One region of the Psychrobacter sp. CX18 genome, then DNA from elsewhere that is predicted to be linked to it. Evidence: predicted binding sites of a transcription regulator. Region 1 holds the regulator's gene; the other holds the start of a gene.
What was found. The regulator PhoB, encoded in region 1, activates phosphate uptake and scavenging genes when phosphate is short. The targets are predictions, from matches to a motif close to TGTCATNAANCTGTCATAA.

Region 1 (9,034 bases):
TGACGTTGCTATTGTGTTAGGTGCAGGCACTGCTAAAGGTTTGCCCTCTCCCGTATTTAGAGAAAGAATTAATCATGCTAAGTATTTATATGACCAAGATAAGGTAGAAAGAATCATTTTGACAGGGGGATTTGGCATAGGGTCTAGCGTATCAGATAGCGAAATCGCCAAACGTTATTTGATTAACCAAGGTGTGCCAGAAGTAGCTATTTTAATTGAGGAAGAGTCGAAATATACCATTGAGAATCTTATTGAAGCTAAGCAAATAATGGATAGTCTGGACTATAAAACCTGTTTAATCGTGTCAGACCCCTTGCATATGAAACGAGCCCTAGCATTGGCGGTACACCATGATATGACCTGCCAGCCTTCACCAACGCAGACATCTATGTATCGTTCGCTAATACCAAAGTTGAAATCTTTAGTTTATGAGACGTTCTATTATTCTATGGGAATATTGGTGGGTAAGAATTAAAGGATTCATTCGACTCTTTTTAGACGTTGTAGTCTTAGATGCTCAATAATCCTTACCTCAACAGATACTTTACCATACCACTTTACAAAGCTACTTCAAAAAACTACTTTACAAAGCTAGGCGTCAACCATTGCTCATACCCTGAGTCGTTTAAACTCAAACTCACTTTTTCTAAACTAGGATTGGCGGTAATGCCCGATTGAGTTTTATTGGCAACAGTAAAGAGCATTAGCTCATCACGACGGAACGCATGACACTCAATAGCGTCAAGATTTGACTCTGCAACGCTTTGTAGTTGTTTTTTGGTCGCTTTAACGCCGTCAATCGCAACTATGATGTCTTTCGCTGATAACCCTGCCTCACTGGCCACGCTATCACGCAATACTTTGTTGACGTTTAACCCCTCTGAGGTTTCGCTAACCGCAATGCCCCACGCTAAGGTATTGTCTTTATCGTCAACGCTAAGACTAACGCCATTGGCCTCAAGTAGCTGCTTGATTGGTAACTCTTCTACGCCGTCAACATAACGGGCTTTGAAGTCTAGCCATACTTGTGTGTCGATAAATTGACTGATAACCGCTTCAAGATTGTCATTATCCATGCCAATGCGTTTGCTGTTTTCAGCTTTAGCTTTGGCATAAAAGGCTTTGACCACATCGAAAATACGGTATTTGCCATCGCTATACTCCATCAACGTGAGGTCTAAACATAAGGCCACTAGCGCCCCTTTATTGTAGTAGCTAATGCCTGCGTTACCGGTGTTTTCATCGGCCCGATATAACTTAATCCAAGCGTCAAAACTCGATTCTGCAACGCTTTGCAAGGTACGGCCATGAGTTTGGGTGTAGCGGTTAATCTGTGCCCCCAACAATTTAAGATAGCTGTCTTTACTGACCACGCCTGAGGCTTGTAGCATAAAGTCGTCAATGTATGACGTAAAGCCTTCAAATACCCAAAGTAGTGGCGTATATGCCTCACGGCGTAAGTCTACGTCAAGCATAACATCGGGACGAACGGTTTTCACCCACCATGAATGAAAATATTCATGACTACATAAGCCTAAAAAGCGCTGATACGCTTCGCTGGGTTCGTCCGACTCTTGCGCTGTAGGTAAGTCACTACGTGGGGTGACGAGGCTGGTTGAGTTAATATGCTCAAGCCCTCCATAGTCGTTGCCACTGGCATAGGTCATAAAGGAATAGTGGCCTGATCCATCAAGGCTATAAGGGGCATCACCTAACCAGTTTAGATAGGTTTGGCAGATGTGGGTAATATCTTTCTGTAACCTACCGATATTGGCGGTATGCTTGCCAGAGAGGTAAAAGCGATGCGGTAGTGATTGATGATGTACATCATGGATGATAAAGTCAAACTCGTCTTGTGGGGCAATTTCAAACGGATAATCGATTAATTCGTGGTAATTATCGGCCTCAAGATGGTAATAATGTTGGGCGTCGTTATGGATATGAGTATGTTTTAGACCACAGGCAATTTTGATGGGTTTTTGTGTTTTATCAGAGGTGTTGTTGCCGTCATAAAACGCTTGTGGCACGCTTAAAGTGACCTCAACCGCTGCGTTTTCTTGACCCTCTACGGCCAGTACTAGCGAGGTAAAATTACCATATAAGCGTGTCTGATCGACATAAGCGGTACGCACCGATAAATCATAACAATACACTTCATAGGTGACCTCGACGGCCTCTCCAAATTTCAGATCGGTTAACTGCCATTCGTTTTTGCTTAGCTTGTTCGCGCGTAACCTATTGCTACGTAAAGTCTTGCCACTTTGACCTTTATCGTCCTCATAAGTTTGATAATGAACCGCAGTGATGTTGCGTGCAAACTCGCGCATTAAGTAACTACCCGGTATCCAAGCAGGTAACCATAAGGTTGGTGCATCTTGATGAGCGACAAACGTTAAGGTGACATCGACCAAGTGCTGATTAAATCGGCTAAAGTCTAAGGTGGATTTGATGGTTTGTGATGCGGTGTTTTGAGTGGCTGTCGTTGTCATAATATTACCAATGTCCATTTTAATTATTCGTTTTTACATTTATTTTTAACATTTAAAAGAGTTAACTTTTAGTCTCGGTTTATGTTATACCAGTTCAGTTATCTTAAAATGCGATTATTTTAAAGTGGGTATTATCAGTAAGATAAGGGGCTTACGAATAAACTTCAAGCAACACGTTATTTTGCTGAGGTCGTGCTTTAAACGTTTAGAACTTAAACGCCTAAAAATATATGTCCTAATATATAAACCCTATAATAATAACCCTTTAATTGACCATAAAATATTTTTGCTCAATTTTTGACCTAAATCACCAAATTAAATTTTATATTTTTAAAATTTGTAAAAAAACTTCGCAATTTCTCAATTTATTTGAGAGTATAGGCTTGAAACTTTTGTCTATCATCGCAATCTAATAGACAAGGCAATTAGTAGAGGTGTGGCATAAATGATAACTATGCTTTATAAACATCCTTCTTTATTGTGTACTTTTAAATTTACTGACCCCTTATATTTTAGGAATATTTATGACAACTATCGCAAAAGATACTGCCGTACGCTTTAACTACATTCTAAAAGACGAGAATGGTAACGTTATTGACCAGTCTCAAGGTGAGCCTTTAGCCTACCTTCATGGCCACAACAACATTATCCCAGGTCTTGAAAAAGAGTTAGAAGGCAAGTCTGCAGGCGATTCACTAACTGCCGTTATTGAACCTGCTGATGCGTATGGCGAATACCAAGAACAAGCGGTTCAAAAAGTACCCCGTGCTAACTTCCAAGGTGTTGAGGATATCCAGCCTGGTATGCAGTTTCAGTCAGAGGCGGAAGGTCAAGTGATGCTAGTGACCGTAACTGATGTTAATGATGACACAGTGACGGTTGATGCTAACCATCCATTAGCGGGTAAGAAATTAAGCTTCGATGTTGAAATCGTTGAAGTACGCGCGGCGACTGAAGACGAATTGAACCATGGCCATGTCCATGGCGCAGGCGGCGTTCAGCACTAATCGCTGAGCTTACGTTTTAGCTTAAGTCTACTCGTTAAGACACATAAAAGAGTCGTTCTTTATTGAACGACTCTTTTTTATTTATTTACTATTGATACCCGTTCTCAACTTATTAAAATTGCCTGTTAGACGGTGCTTTTAGCCCAGCAAGTCAAGACCTTTAATCAAAGTGCTGGGCTAAAGCCATAGCCTACCTTAACTGTTAACAATGAGTTATTTATAGCGATTCTACATCGTCTTCTCGGTAGATTCTCTTCTCAGGAAAGAAAATATTAAAGGTAGACCCTTTACCCTCAATGGACTCAATAGTCAGCTTCGCGTCATGTTGATAAGCCACGTGTTTTACAATTGCCAAGCCTAGTCCAGTACCCCCCGTCGCACGGCTACGTCCACTATCCACTCGATAAAAACGCTCAGTTAATCGGTCAATATGCTCACTGGCTATACCCAGTCCATTATCAGTCACAGAAAATAAACACCCGCCCTTCACTTCTTGCCAAGTTATGCCAATCTCTCCACCATGAGGGGTATATTTAATGGCATTGGTCACCAGATTTAACAAAGCACTATTTAAATACACTTCAGAGCCATAGACGTTTTTTTGTGAATCGATATGCAGATCTATAAAGTGACCATATTGTTTATTATATATTTGTGCATCATCAAAAATGCTGGTTAATAGCTTTGGCATATCAACACGACCAAACTGAATGGACTCTTCATTCTCTAATCGTGACAGCAACAGCAAGTCATTAATGATACGATTCATACGCTCAGTCTGCTGAGTCATCAAATTAAAACCGCGTTGCCATTTTGGGTCTAAATCAGGTTGATCAGAGAAGGTCTCAATATATCCCATCAGTACGGTTAGCGGCGTACGTAGCTCATGTGAGACATTACCAACGAAGTCTTTACGCATCTGCTCTAAGTGCTGTAAACGCGTGACATCATAGATGATCAGTAGCTTTTCATTACCAAAGTGAGTCACTTCACATTGTAAAAACCGCTCATAATCTCGCCATGATCGAAGACGTAGACCTTCATTTGGAGACGTCGCTGTGGTGTAATACTGTTCAAATTCGGGTACATCGATGAGATCTAAGATACTTCTGCCTTGATCTTCAGATCGTAATGCCAACAGGTTTTCAGCCGCTTGGTTCCACCACTCCAAGCTGTCATTACCATCAAGTAAAATAACGGCATCTTGCAGCGCCAGCAATGAGCTACGAATCTTTTTTATGAGCCCCATCATTTTCTGATTGGTCAGTTGCTCCTGCTTTTTACTTTCATATAGCTGGCTTGCCATAAACGTCATACTTCCTGAAAAGTCAGGAGGGGGTAGCGTCAAGGACTGATTCATCCAATTATAAAACTGCTGTATCGCATACAATCGCCAAATATAATAAACCAACAGCCCGATAATAATCCCCCAAGCGACCGAGTCAATATACCACCCAAGACCAGCGCCAGCGATAATCATAACGATCAACCATTTAAAGTCTGACCAAAATATGACCGATCCATGCTTTTCAGTTTCAGCACGTTGCGCTTGAGTTTGAGGGGTTAACTGGCTGGGAAGTAGGCTTGGGGCTTGACCAATATGGTTTGGCAAGGTGAACTTGTTGGTAAACTTCGACGTGGTACTTGTTGTTTTTTTAGGATTTTGAGTGCTACCCTTAGCAGAGTCATTAACGCTGTCTTGCACGGTTTTATTAGGTACAGTATTGGACAGCTTATTAGGCGAGTTATTGGTCGTCTTATTGGTAGACTTATTGGGCGATTTAGTCGTTAAGCCGTCTGCCATATCCTCTGTATCGTCATTAGATAATAAGACAGAAGCAAAGGGTTTTTCGTGCATATCCCTATTATCTTTGTTTCGAACTTTCAAATTAGAGGCTTGCTTGATCTTAGTGTCTTGCTCAACGCTCGTTTTTGCATTTGGTTTATGTTCTGGCGATTGACTCATGACTTTCTCAATGTTGGGCGAGCGATATCCTATCTAGTATAGAGGGATCAGGTTATGCTGAGGAGGTGTGGCACTAGGTAAAATTGTGCCATTAAGCAAAATTGGACACTAAAAATTATGATTCATAAAATATAGTTGGTCAATTCACATTATAGCAAATCTAAAAATCGACCTCTCAAAGAAGGATAGGTCAAACGTTACAAATAGTCGATTCAGTGAGCCTGAACGAATCTAACAAGGTTAGGATAGATTATTTTTAGAAAGGCTAATATAACCTGAAAGTGATGGCTCAAATAGCACGTAGCACAGCCACGCTAAGTTAGATATGAGTGACACCTTAAGCCACTCTATATAGGGCGTGACCCCATTTACGCTATGATTTCACGCCTAAGGTCAACTAACCATTCACTTGCGTTGAGAAACGATAACCCGTTCCGCGTACCGTCTGAATAAACCCAGCGTAGTTATAAGGCTCAAGCACTTTGCGCAAACGGCGAATATGCACATCAATGGTTCGATCTTCAACATAGACATTACCGCCCCATACTTGGTCTAACAGCTGCGTGCGCGTATAAGCCCGTTCTGGGTGACTCATAAAGAAGGCGAGCAGACGATATTCTGTCGGACCAATCTCGATAGGCATACCATCGGCAGACAGACGTTGGCTGACGGGATCTAAACTTAAGCCTTCGGCTTCGATGGGCTTATCGCCAGATAAGGCACTGCTGCGACGCAGTACTGCTTTAATTCTTGATATCAATTCACGCGTTGAGAAGGGCTTGGTAATATAATCATCTGCGCCGGCATCAAGTCCCTGAACCTTGTTATCTTCCTCGCCTCTAGCCGTTAACATAATAATGGGTGTTTCAGACAAAAGGTCATCTTTTTTTAAGCGGCGACACAAATCAATGCCCGATTGATTGCCGGGTAACATCCAGTCTAACAAAATTAAAGCAGGTCTATGATCTACCACCTTATTATGAGCCTCATTCACATCTTCGGCTTGCATGCACTCAAAACCTGCCATTTCCAGAGTAGTGACTATCATCTCACGTATGGCCGGTTCGTCTTCTACTACTAATATCTTTTCGGAGTTCATGTCAGTAATTTCCTATAATTGACCTACTAATTGTATATTTATCAAACAAGCTTTGGTTTTCGGCCTATATCTTCAAAGCTTACGCCTCGTAATATTTGGACTTACGTATTTCCAAAATAAACAAAAATCATTTATCTTAATAACCGTATTTCAAAAAAATGACAGTCTAAATATGACCGTTATATTACACCTGACAATTATGACAAATAGATGACAATCGATGTTGAAAATGGAGTTATTCTCCTTTAATGATTTATTAATATAAATAAATCAACCCTTAATGATAAGTTATCAAAAGACAGTTATGCCAATTTATGAGATTAATTGACTTCTAATATGAAATTGAGTGGCCCATCATTGTCCGCTTGAACCAGCATATTTGCCCCAAACTCTCCAGATGCAATAGGCGCATACTGAGATCTGGCATACTCTACGAATGTCTCAAACAGTTGCTTGGCCCTATCGGGAGGCATTGCTCCACCAAAATCAGGTCGACGACCCTTGTCAGTTTTTGCCATTAACGTAAACTGCGACACCAATAAAACACCGCCCGCAACTTGCTGGACGTTTTTATCAAGCTTGCCAGCATCATTTTCAAAAATACGGTATGTCAGGATCTTATCCACCATTTTTTGGGCAGTCTCTGGCGTATCTTCATGACCAATACCAATATAGGCCAATACCCCTTGCTCTATGTCTCCAACGACCATACCGTCAACAGTAACACTGGCCTTTAAAACACGCTGTATTAATGCTTTCATTATTATTCTCCACTTTAAGCTGATTCTTGTAAGCTGATTCTTGTAAATAGGTTATAGACATAAAACACCGCCTGACTAAGGTGCCAAATAATCGAAACAAACATGATAAACTAAGCGCATGCTAACGTGTCATCCCAAATGGCCTGAACGCTATAGACAGTGCCATTGATTAATTTTGATATTCTGTTCATGGTGGTATAAAAAGCTAAACTAACTTAACCTTTTAACTGAATTGAACAGACTAAAACCATAGGACAACTATGAAAACTTTGAAAACTATTACTACTATAAAAAATATTGCTAAATCCTCTTTAAAAAAACAAACTCAGCATCTTCTGACGCGCGATGGACTATTTACTACCCTACAGCAGGTAGTGCCTCAGCAAAAACTCAGCGAAACGGCGGGGCGACTTGCGGCCAGTCAAAACCCTATCGTTAAAAAGGTTTTTGTTCATACTTTTGCCAAGGCCTACGGTATTACTTTGGATGATTATGCACGAAAGAATCTGGCTGACTTCAAAAGCTTCAATGACTTTTTTACCCGTGAGTTAGACGAGCAGGCACGTCCGATTGATAGTACCGTAAATGGTATTGTCTCACCAGCAGATGGCATGGTATCCCAAATTGGATATATTGAACAAAACCAATTGCTGCAAGCCAAAGGGCGTCATTATGATGTCGGTCATCTACTTGCTGATTTGGAAAATCAGGACAAACATTATTACGATGGAGGCTGCTTTGCCACCGTCTATCTAGCACCCAGCAATTATCACCGCGTACATATGCCTTTTGATGGCACCTTGATCGAGACCCGTTATGTGCCTGGTACGCTATTTTCTGTCAATAACGTCACCGCAGAGAATGTGCCAGACTTATTCGCCCGTAATGAGCGTTTGGTGTGTGTGTTTGAGACTGAGTATGGTCATGCGGTTGTGGTATTGGTCGGTGCGATGATAGTCGCTGGTATCGAGACGGTGGCAACAGGTAAGATAGATCGCAGTAAAGACATCCAAACACTGACGCATAATATATCGCTAAAAAAAGGCGACGAATTAGGCCGTTTTTATCTAGGATCCACGGCCATTGTGTTACTGCCAAAATCAGCTGGCGTTAGCTGGAAGCAAGATATAGAACATGGTTCAGCGGTTGCTATGGGGCAACTGTTAGGTGTGGCTCAGCACTAGGCGCTGTTTTTTCATCTAAAATCCATTCATTGTCCCGATAACTTTCATGGGTTATCACCATAATAAAAAGTCGTTTGCTTTTTTAGCCGCTTTTTTATAGGAGTTAACCCATGCCGCTCTCTAAAACGCCTTCTAAACCGCCTTCTAGACCCTCATCTAAACCGCCCCTAAAACCCTTAACCACATCAACAAATACCCATCCTAATGACGCTGTCACTACAGCTAAACAACGCAAAAAAAATCGCCTCAATCCATAAACATCATCCCAAATCTATAAATCAACCTATTTAGGAGCAAGAAGGTGACTGCAAACAGTAAGCTCAATAAGCCTGACAAAGTTAGGTCATTTTATATAAAAGGTATCCTATTGATGGCGGTGTTGTTATTGGCAGCTTATACCTTGCTAACTGGCTTTGGTGTTATTAATCTGTCTGCAAACACAGAAGATGAGTTGGCGCCGATAGAGACACCTGAACAAAATTCAATAAAAGCGACACAGTCACCGACTCACCATGACAGACACTTTGA
Region 2 (7,371 bases), on a different contig from region 1:
CTCGTTACTGTCAATTAAGGCATGAGTGGCAAGCGTGACATGATCGGCAGCCATATTTCCCATATGCATGAATAAATCTAAACATTCATTTAAATCATTATCAAAGCTGCGTGACGAATGTTTTTCATTAACTGGCATGGATGTATATCCTTAATAATTATTTTTAATTATTGTTCAAAGTGTTGGTAAATTCGGACTATCTATCCCTAAGTATATTAAACCTATGCCATCATAGTATGCAATCTATCACCCTGATAGTCGTAGTTTTAAACGATAAAATAATATACCATTTTTGAAAATTAACATATAAAGAAAAATAAACGTTATATTGGCAAGTACTACCCATTGTGGACTAGGCAGGTTTGACAAAGATAGGTTTTTTTATAGAAAAGGTTTAAGTTTTTAAGATTTAAGTGACTGCACCATTTAACCCACCCCAAAAACCAGAAAGCCAGATACCTTATTTTAGTCAGTATCTGGCTTGAAGAGTTGAGTGATGAACCAAACCCAATTCAATTTTAGCCATAACGACCGGTGATATAGTCTTCAGTCGCTTTTTGAGCTGGGTTGGTAAATACTTGATTGGTTTCACCCATCTCAACCATATCGCCAAGATACATATAGCAAGTATAGTCAGAAACACGAGCAGCTTGTTGCATGTTATGCGTTACAATCGCGATAGTATAATCATGTTTCAAATCTTCAATCAGATCTTCAATCGCACCGGTTGAAATTGGATCTAGTGCCGATGTTGGCTCATCTAACAACAATACTTCAGGTTTTGTTGCTACACCGCGAGCAATACATAGACGCTGCTGCTGTCCGCCAGATAATGACAAACCTGAAGCTTTAAGCTTGTCTTTTACTTCAGGCCATAAGGCTGACTTTTTCAAAGCCCATTCAACACGATCATCAAGCTCTGACTTGCTTAGCTTTTCGTATAAACGCACACCAAATGCTACATTGTCGTAAATGGACATTGGGAATGGCGTTGGCTTCTGGAATACCATACCCACTCGCGCACGTAACAAATTAACATCAACGTCTTTATCTAAGATATTTTTGCCATCAAGAAGGATTTTACCTTCCGCATGCATACCAGGGTACAAATCATACATACGGTTAAAAGTACGTAATAGAGTCGATTTACCACACCCTGACGGTCCGATAAAAGCGGTGACATTCTTTTCAGGTATGTCGATGTTGATTTGTTTTAGGGCTTTAAAATCACCGTAGAAGAAATCTAAATCACGAATTTGCATTTTTGCTTCTGGCATATTGTCTGGCAAATCTGCGACTGTTTGCTTTGTGAATGAAGACGTATCAGGCTGTTCTTGTTGATTACCTGTCTCCATTGGCTGATCAAGCATGCTCTCGCTTGAGGCTTGAGTATCTTTTACCACTACTTTCTTTTCAATTGTATCAGTCATAATACTACCTTTTAAACTCTTTAATAAATGTTGGTCAATAATCAATTTACACGTTTCAACAATGTGTCAGCTTACTTTTTATCCCGCCCAACGATGCGTGCAATGATGTTAAGACCCAATACTGAAAATGTGATAAGCAGTGCTCCGCCCCATGCTATCATATTTTGTGTGTCATCGGGAGCTGCAGCAAATTGATAAATGGTCATTGGTAAGTTAGCCATCGCACTTCCCATATCCCAGCTAAAGAATCGGTTGTTCAGTGCTGTGAATAATAAAGGTGCGGTCTCACCGGTGATACGTGCAAAGCCTAAAAGAACACCTGTAATTAAGCCTGATTTTGCAGCACTCATAGTGACCGCCGTCACCACTTTCCATTTTGGTGCACCTAGTGCATAGGAGGCTTCACGTAATTGGTTTGGAACTAAGTTCAGCATGGTTTCGGTACTACGTACCACAACAGGAATGATAATGAGTGATAATGCAATAGCGCCCGCCCAACCTGAGAAACTGCGGTTATTCACCATTAACGTAAAGATGAATAAACCAATCACGATAGAAGGTGCAGATAGCAAGATATCATTAATAAATCGAGTGGCTTTACCAAGCCATGAGCCTTGAGAGAACTCTGCTAAATAAACGCCAGCCATGAGTCCGATAGGTGCGCCTATCAATAGACCTGTACCCGCAATCATGATTGAGCCTACGATTGCATTTCGCAAACCACCCATTGTATTTGGGGGTGGCGTATCTGCAGTGAAGATAGGCATCGTTAACATCGCTTCCATACCATTACGCAGTAGATCAATCAGAATCCAACCTAACCATATGAGACCGAACCCCATCGCTAAAAAAGCAAAGATAAGACCTAATACGTTATAAAACTTACGCTTCGAGTATAGCGACTTATTCATCCGCTGCTCAAAACTGGTTGAACGACTGGCTACTGGTGTTGAACTTGAATTCATTGTCATAATATTATTCCTGCTAAATATCTATCATTGTGTTGTCTAAATTGAGCTGGTTATCGACTCATTAATATCTAATAACTGTTAAACCTAGCTACTAATATTAGCTACTAAGATTAGTTACCCGCTTTCTTGTCAATACGTGACAGCATAATTTTAGATATTGATAAAACAACAAAAGTTATAACAAATAGAATTAAGCCTAAATGTAATAAGGTCGCGACGTGCATCTCACTTGATGCTTCAGCAAATTCATTGGCAATGGACGATGTGATCGTAACCCCTGAGCCAAATAAATTAGAGTTAATGTTATAAGTATTACCGACCAAGAACGTCACTGCCATGGTTTCTCCAAGGGCACGACCAAGCCCAAGAATAATACCGCCGACAACACCTGCTTTAGTGTAAGGAAGAATAATCTTGTACATGACTTCCCACGTGGTTGCTCCAGCACCATAAGCCGATTCTTTTAATAGCTCTGGAACTACAGAGAACACATCCCGCATGGTTGCTGCGATAAAGGGGATAATCATGATAGCTAGGATCAGTGATGCTGTAAAAACACCGATACCCAGTGGTGGCCCACCAAAGAAATTGCCAATAACAGGGACTGGACCGATAACTTTAATAATAAAAGGTTGTACATACTTAGCGAATAAAGGTGCCAGTACAAAGAAACCCCACATGCCATAAATAATTGAGGGGATACCAGCCAATAACTCAATCGCCATGCCCAAGGGACGGCGTAACGTCTTAGGGCAAAGCTCTGTTAAGAAAATAGCAATACCGAAACTGACAGGTACGGCGATTAAAATAGCAATGATTGAGGTCACGATTGTGCCGTAAATAGGTGCTAAAGCACCATATTCATCATTGACGGTGCTCCAGTTCGAACTAGTATAAAAACCAAAACCAAATTCTTTAATACTTGGCCATGCTCCGATAACCAGCGACACCATAATTCCGCCTAGTGAGACCAGAACCAATAGTGCAAAAAACTTGGTCAAATTAACAAACAAGACGTCATTTCTTCGCTGCTTTGCTAACTGAGCGTGTAAGTCAGACATGGTAACCCCAACGTAAGTAAAATATTTTTAATAAAACTATCTGAATTTAACTAATAATTTAACTAATAAAAGGCAAGCAAATGAAATATCATTTACTTGCCAATTGCTTTAACGTTCATTAACAGTGACAAGTTAACGAATATTATTTAGGGTTATAAACTGGCTGACCGTCAGCACCAACTACTTGCTTCCATTCTTCTTTGAATAAAGCAACTGCTTCGTCTGGGAAAGGTACATAGTCAAGGTCTAATGCCGCTTGATCACCTTCGTTATAGGCCCAGTTAAAGAAGTTCAATACACCAGCAACTTTTTCAGGGTTCTTAGGCTCTTTATGAACTAGGATGAATGTTGCAGCAGCGATAGGCCATGCTTCTGGAGTATCAGAGTTAGCGATAACTTTGTAGAAGCCTTCAGCTTTTGACCAATCAACGTTACCAGAGGCAGCGAATGAATCAGCAGATGGCTCAACACGGTTACCAGCAGCATTAATCATAGAGGTATGTGACATGTTGTTTTGCTTAGCATAAGCATATTCAACATAACCAATAGAGTTAGGTGCTTGTGTTACCATACCAGCAACGCCTTCGTTGCCTTTACCACCAACACCAGTACCAGTTTGGTCAGTTGGCCACTCAACACTCTTATCAACACCAACGTTAGCCCAGTCGCTAGAAACTTCGTTTAAGTAATAAGTGAAGTTGAAAGTAGTACCAGATCCGTCAGAACGGTGAACTGTTGTGATATTTGCATCCGGAAGCTCAACGCCTTCGTTTAATGCAGTAATCGCAGGATCATTCCATTTGGTAATTTTACCTAAGTAAATATCAGCCAATACTTCGCCACTTAATACTAACTGGCCAGGCTCAATCCCTTCGATGTTAACGATAGGTACTACGCCACCGATAACGGTTGGGAACTGGATAAGACCGGCTTCTTCTAGCTCTTCAGGCTTAAGTGGCTTATCAGAGGCACCGAAATCAACTGTGTTTGCCTTGATTTGCTTAACACCACCAGATGAACCGATTGAGTTATAGTTCACTTGGCCTTTAGTAGCGGCTTGGTAGTCTGCAGACCATTTTTGGTAGATAGGTGCTGGGAATGAAGCGCCGGCACCACTGATATTCATTTCTACGCCTTCGATATCAGTGTAACTATCAGCACCACCAGCAGTAGTTGTCGTTTCAGCAGGTGTTGTTGATGTAGCAGTAGTGGCTGTTTCATCACCTGTGGTCGCGGTGTCATCAGTTTTTTTATCACAAGCAGCTAAGGTCAACGCACTTGCTACTGCAACAGCTAATAATGAATAACGCATATTCTCTCCTAAAGAGTTGTCATTTTTAATTACAAAGGATTAATTAATATTATTAATAAGGCTTATACAGAAACAGTCCTATCACAAAACAGGAAGAAGCTAAAAAAAACTCTCCCTACTCGATTGACAACATTTTGACTCTTAAATATGACAGTTTGATGAAATTAGATTTTATTTGTTAAACAATGTAAATTAATTTAAATCCTCATTAACAAATCTACGGCAACTCATTGACATTATTTTTTCAAACGCCTTTTATAGGCAATATCATATAAGTCGCTATCTTATTAAAGAGTAGAGAAAGTATGATTAGACAAAGCAGTTTTCATTTTATTCTGCTAATATAGGTAACATAATAAGACTCGGGGTGCAGTCCATCTATAATGCCTTAGTAATTGTCACGTCGTTACAAAGCCAACTTATAGATGCGTTTGCTGAGACATCACCCGTTGAACCTGATACGGTTAATACCGTCGTAGGAAAGTCATCGCTTATTCTTAATACATAACAAAGTAACTATAGTTACTCTACTATTATGGCAAGCTTAAAATGAAAGTGTCAGCCTTATTTGATCTATCCTACTTAAAGTAATTATTTAAACAGTTATCATCAATGCTGATTACGCCAGTACAGCTTGAGGTTCTATCTGTCACGGTAAGCATTGGTAAAATAAGTTTTGTTCAAATGGCTACCTTTCTATTTGCAGTTTGCTTTTTGAATTGACGTATTTATGACTCATTTCAATATTGCCTCACTGTGGTTAAGTATTAAGAAGATACGGCACTCATCGAGTCTTTTTTTATTCTTCGGTTTTCTTTTTTTATAGCCCTACAGTTGATAGCTTATAGCGCTATTTGGTCTCCCTAAAAACGATAAACCAATTTGGCATCACGCCTTTTAGATTAAATAAGGACAATCACATGAGTCACTCTGATCATACTATAAAAACCCCTGCTCACCGCTCGGTAACGGATGAACGCTTCGATGAAGAAGCGCGAGATCTAACCCGCAATTTACCTGCCTCCAAAAAAGTCTATATCGAAGGCTCTCGGCCAGACATTCAAGTCCCCATGCGTGAAATCACCTTAACCGATACCCCCACCGGAGGGTTTGGTCTAGAAAATGGTGAAAAAAATCCGCCGTTTTATGTGTATGACACTTCGGGTGTATATACCGATCCCAATGTTGATATTGATCTCACCAAAGGCTTACCTAAGCTACGTGAAAAGTGGATTGAAGAACGGGGCGATACCGAACAGTTAGAGGGATTATCCAGCAATTATGGACGTGAGCGCGCTAGTGATATCAAAACGGCTAATCTACGATTTGCCCATATTGATAAGCCTCGTCGTGCAAAAGCTGTCAATGGTAAAGCTGGTAATGTCACCCAAATGCACTACGCTCGTAAAGGTATTATTACGCCTGAAATGGAATACATCGCCATTCGGGAAACTCAGAAACAACATGAGCTGACGGATATGCGTCAACATGATGGTGAAACCTTTGGTGCTAATACGCCTAAAATTATCACGCCTGAATTTGTCCGTAATGAAGTCGCCGCGGGCCGTGCCATTATACCGAACAACATCAACCATCCTGAATCAGAACCAATGATTATCGGGCGTAATTTTTTGGTCAAGATTAATGCCAATATTGGTAACTCATCATTAGGCTCAAGTATCGATGAAGAAGTGTCCAAAATGACATGGGCGACTCGTTGGGGCGCTGATACTATTATGGATTTATCAACCGGTAAGCACATTCATGAAACTCGTGAGTGGATTATCCGAAACTCTCCTGTGCCTATTGGTACCGTGCCTATTTATCAAGCGCTAGAAAAAGTAGATGGTGTCGCCGAGGACTTAACATGGGATATCTTCCGCGATACGTTGATCGAACAAGCCGAACAAGGTGTGGATTACTTTACGATTCACGCAGGCGTGCTACTTCGTTATGTACCTTTAACGGCCAATCGACTGACAGGGATTGTGTCTCGTGGTGGCTCAATCATGGCACAGTGGTGTTTGGCACATCATAAAGAGAGCTTCTTATATACTCACTTTGAAGATATTTGCGAGATTATGAAACAGTATGACGTCGCATTTAGCTTAGGAGATGGTCTGCGCCCTGGTTGTATTCAAGATGCTAATGACGATGCACAATTTGGTGAGCTACGCACTCTAGGTGAGCTTACTCAAGTTGCTTGGAAACATGATGTACAAGTGATGATTGAAGGTCCGGGTCATGTTGCCATGAACCGTATTAAAGAGAACATGGATCTACAGCTTGAGATGTGTCATGAAGCGCCTTTCTATACCCTTGGCCCATTAACCACGGATATCGCTCCAGGTTACGATCATATTACCAGTGCTATTGGTGCGGCGATGATCGGCTGGTATGGTACGGCGATGCTGTGTTACGTAACCCCAAAAGAGCACTTGGGTTTACCCAATAAAAAAGATGTAAAAGACGGCATTATCACTTATAAGATAGCTGCCCATGCTGCTGACTTGGCCAAAGGTCACCCTGGCGCACAAGCCCGAGACAATGCCTTGTCCAAAGCGCGCTTTGAATTCCGTTGGGACGATCAGTTTAAT

Region 2: a site for PhoB is predicted at 4,920-4,938, ahead of pstS (phosphate ABC transporter substrate-binding protein PstS). Genes of this name have one in related genera too.

What each region holds. Positions count from the first base shown of each region.
Region 1 covers NZ_JBXYJH010000012.1:85,879-94,912, forward strand. The annotation lists gene AC2SLT_RS10370 (YdcF family protein) at 1-475, shown strand, start outside; gene AC2SLT_RS10375 (M61 family metallopeptidase) at 579-2,489, opposite strand; gene AC2SLT_RS10380 (FKBP-type peptidyl-prolyl cis-trans isomerase) at 3,014-3,496, shown strand; gene phoR (phosphate regulon sensor histidine kinase PhoR) at 3,714-5,462, opposite strand; gene phoB (phosphate regulon transcriptional regulator PhoB) at 5,860-6,561, opposite strand; gene dtd (D-aminoacyl-tRNA deacylase) at 6,882-7,322, opposite strand; gene asd (archaetidylserine decarboxylase) at 7,583-8,506, shown strand; gene AC2SLT_RS10405 (hypothetical protein) at 8,617-8,763, shown strand; gene AC2SLT_RS10410 (L,D-transpeptidase family protein) at 8,808-9,034, shown strand, end outside.
Region 2 covers NZ_JBXYJH010000001.1:9,763-17,133, forward strand. The annotation lists gene phoU (phosphate signaling complex protein PhoU) at 1-138, opposite strand, end outside; gene pstB (phosphate ABC transporter ATP-binding protein PstB) at 519-1,430, opposite strand; gene pstA (phosphate ABC transporter permease PstA) at 1,502-2,401, opposite strand; gene pstC (phosphate ABC transporter permease subunit PstC) at 2,512-3,462, opposite strand; gene pstS (phosphate ABC transporter substrate-binding protein PstS) at 3,605-4,774, opposite strand; TPP riboswitch at 5,128-5,273, shown strand; gene thiC (phosphomethylpyrimidine synthase ThiC) at 5,695-7,371, shown strand, end outside.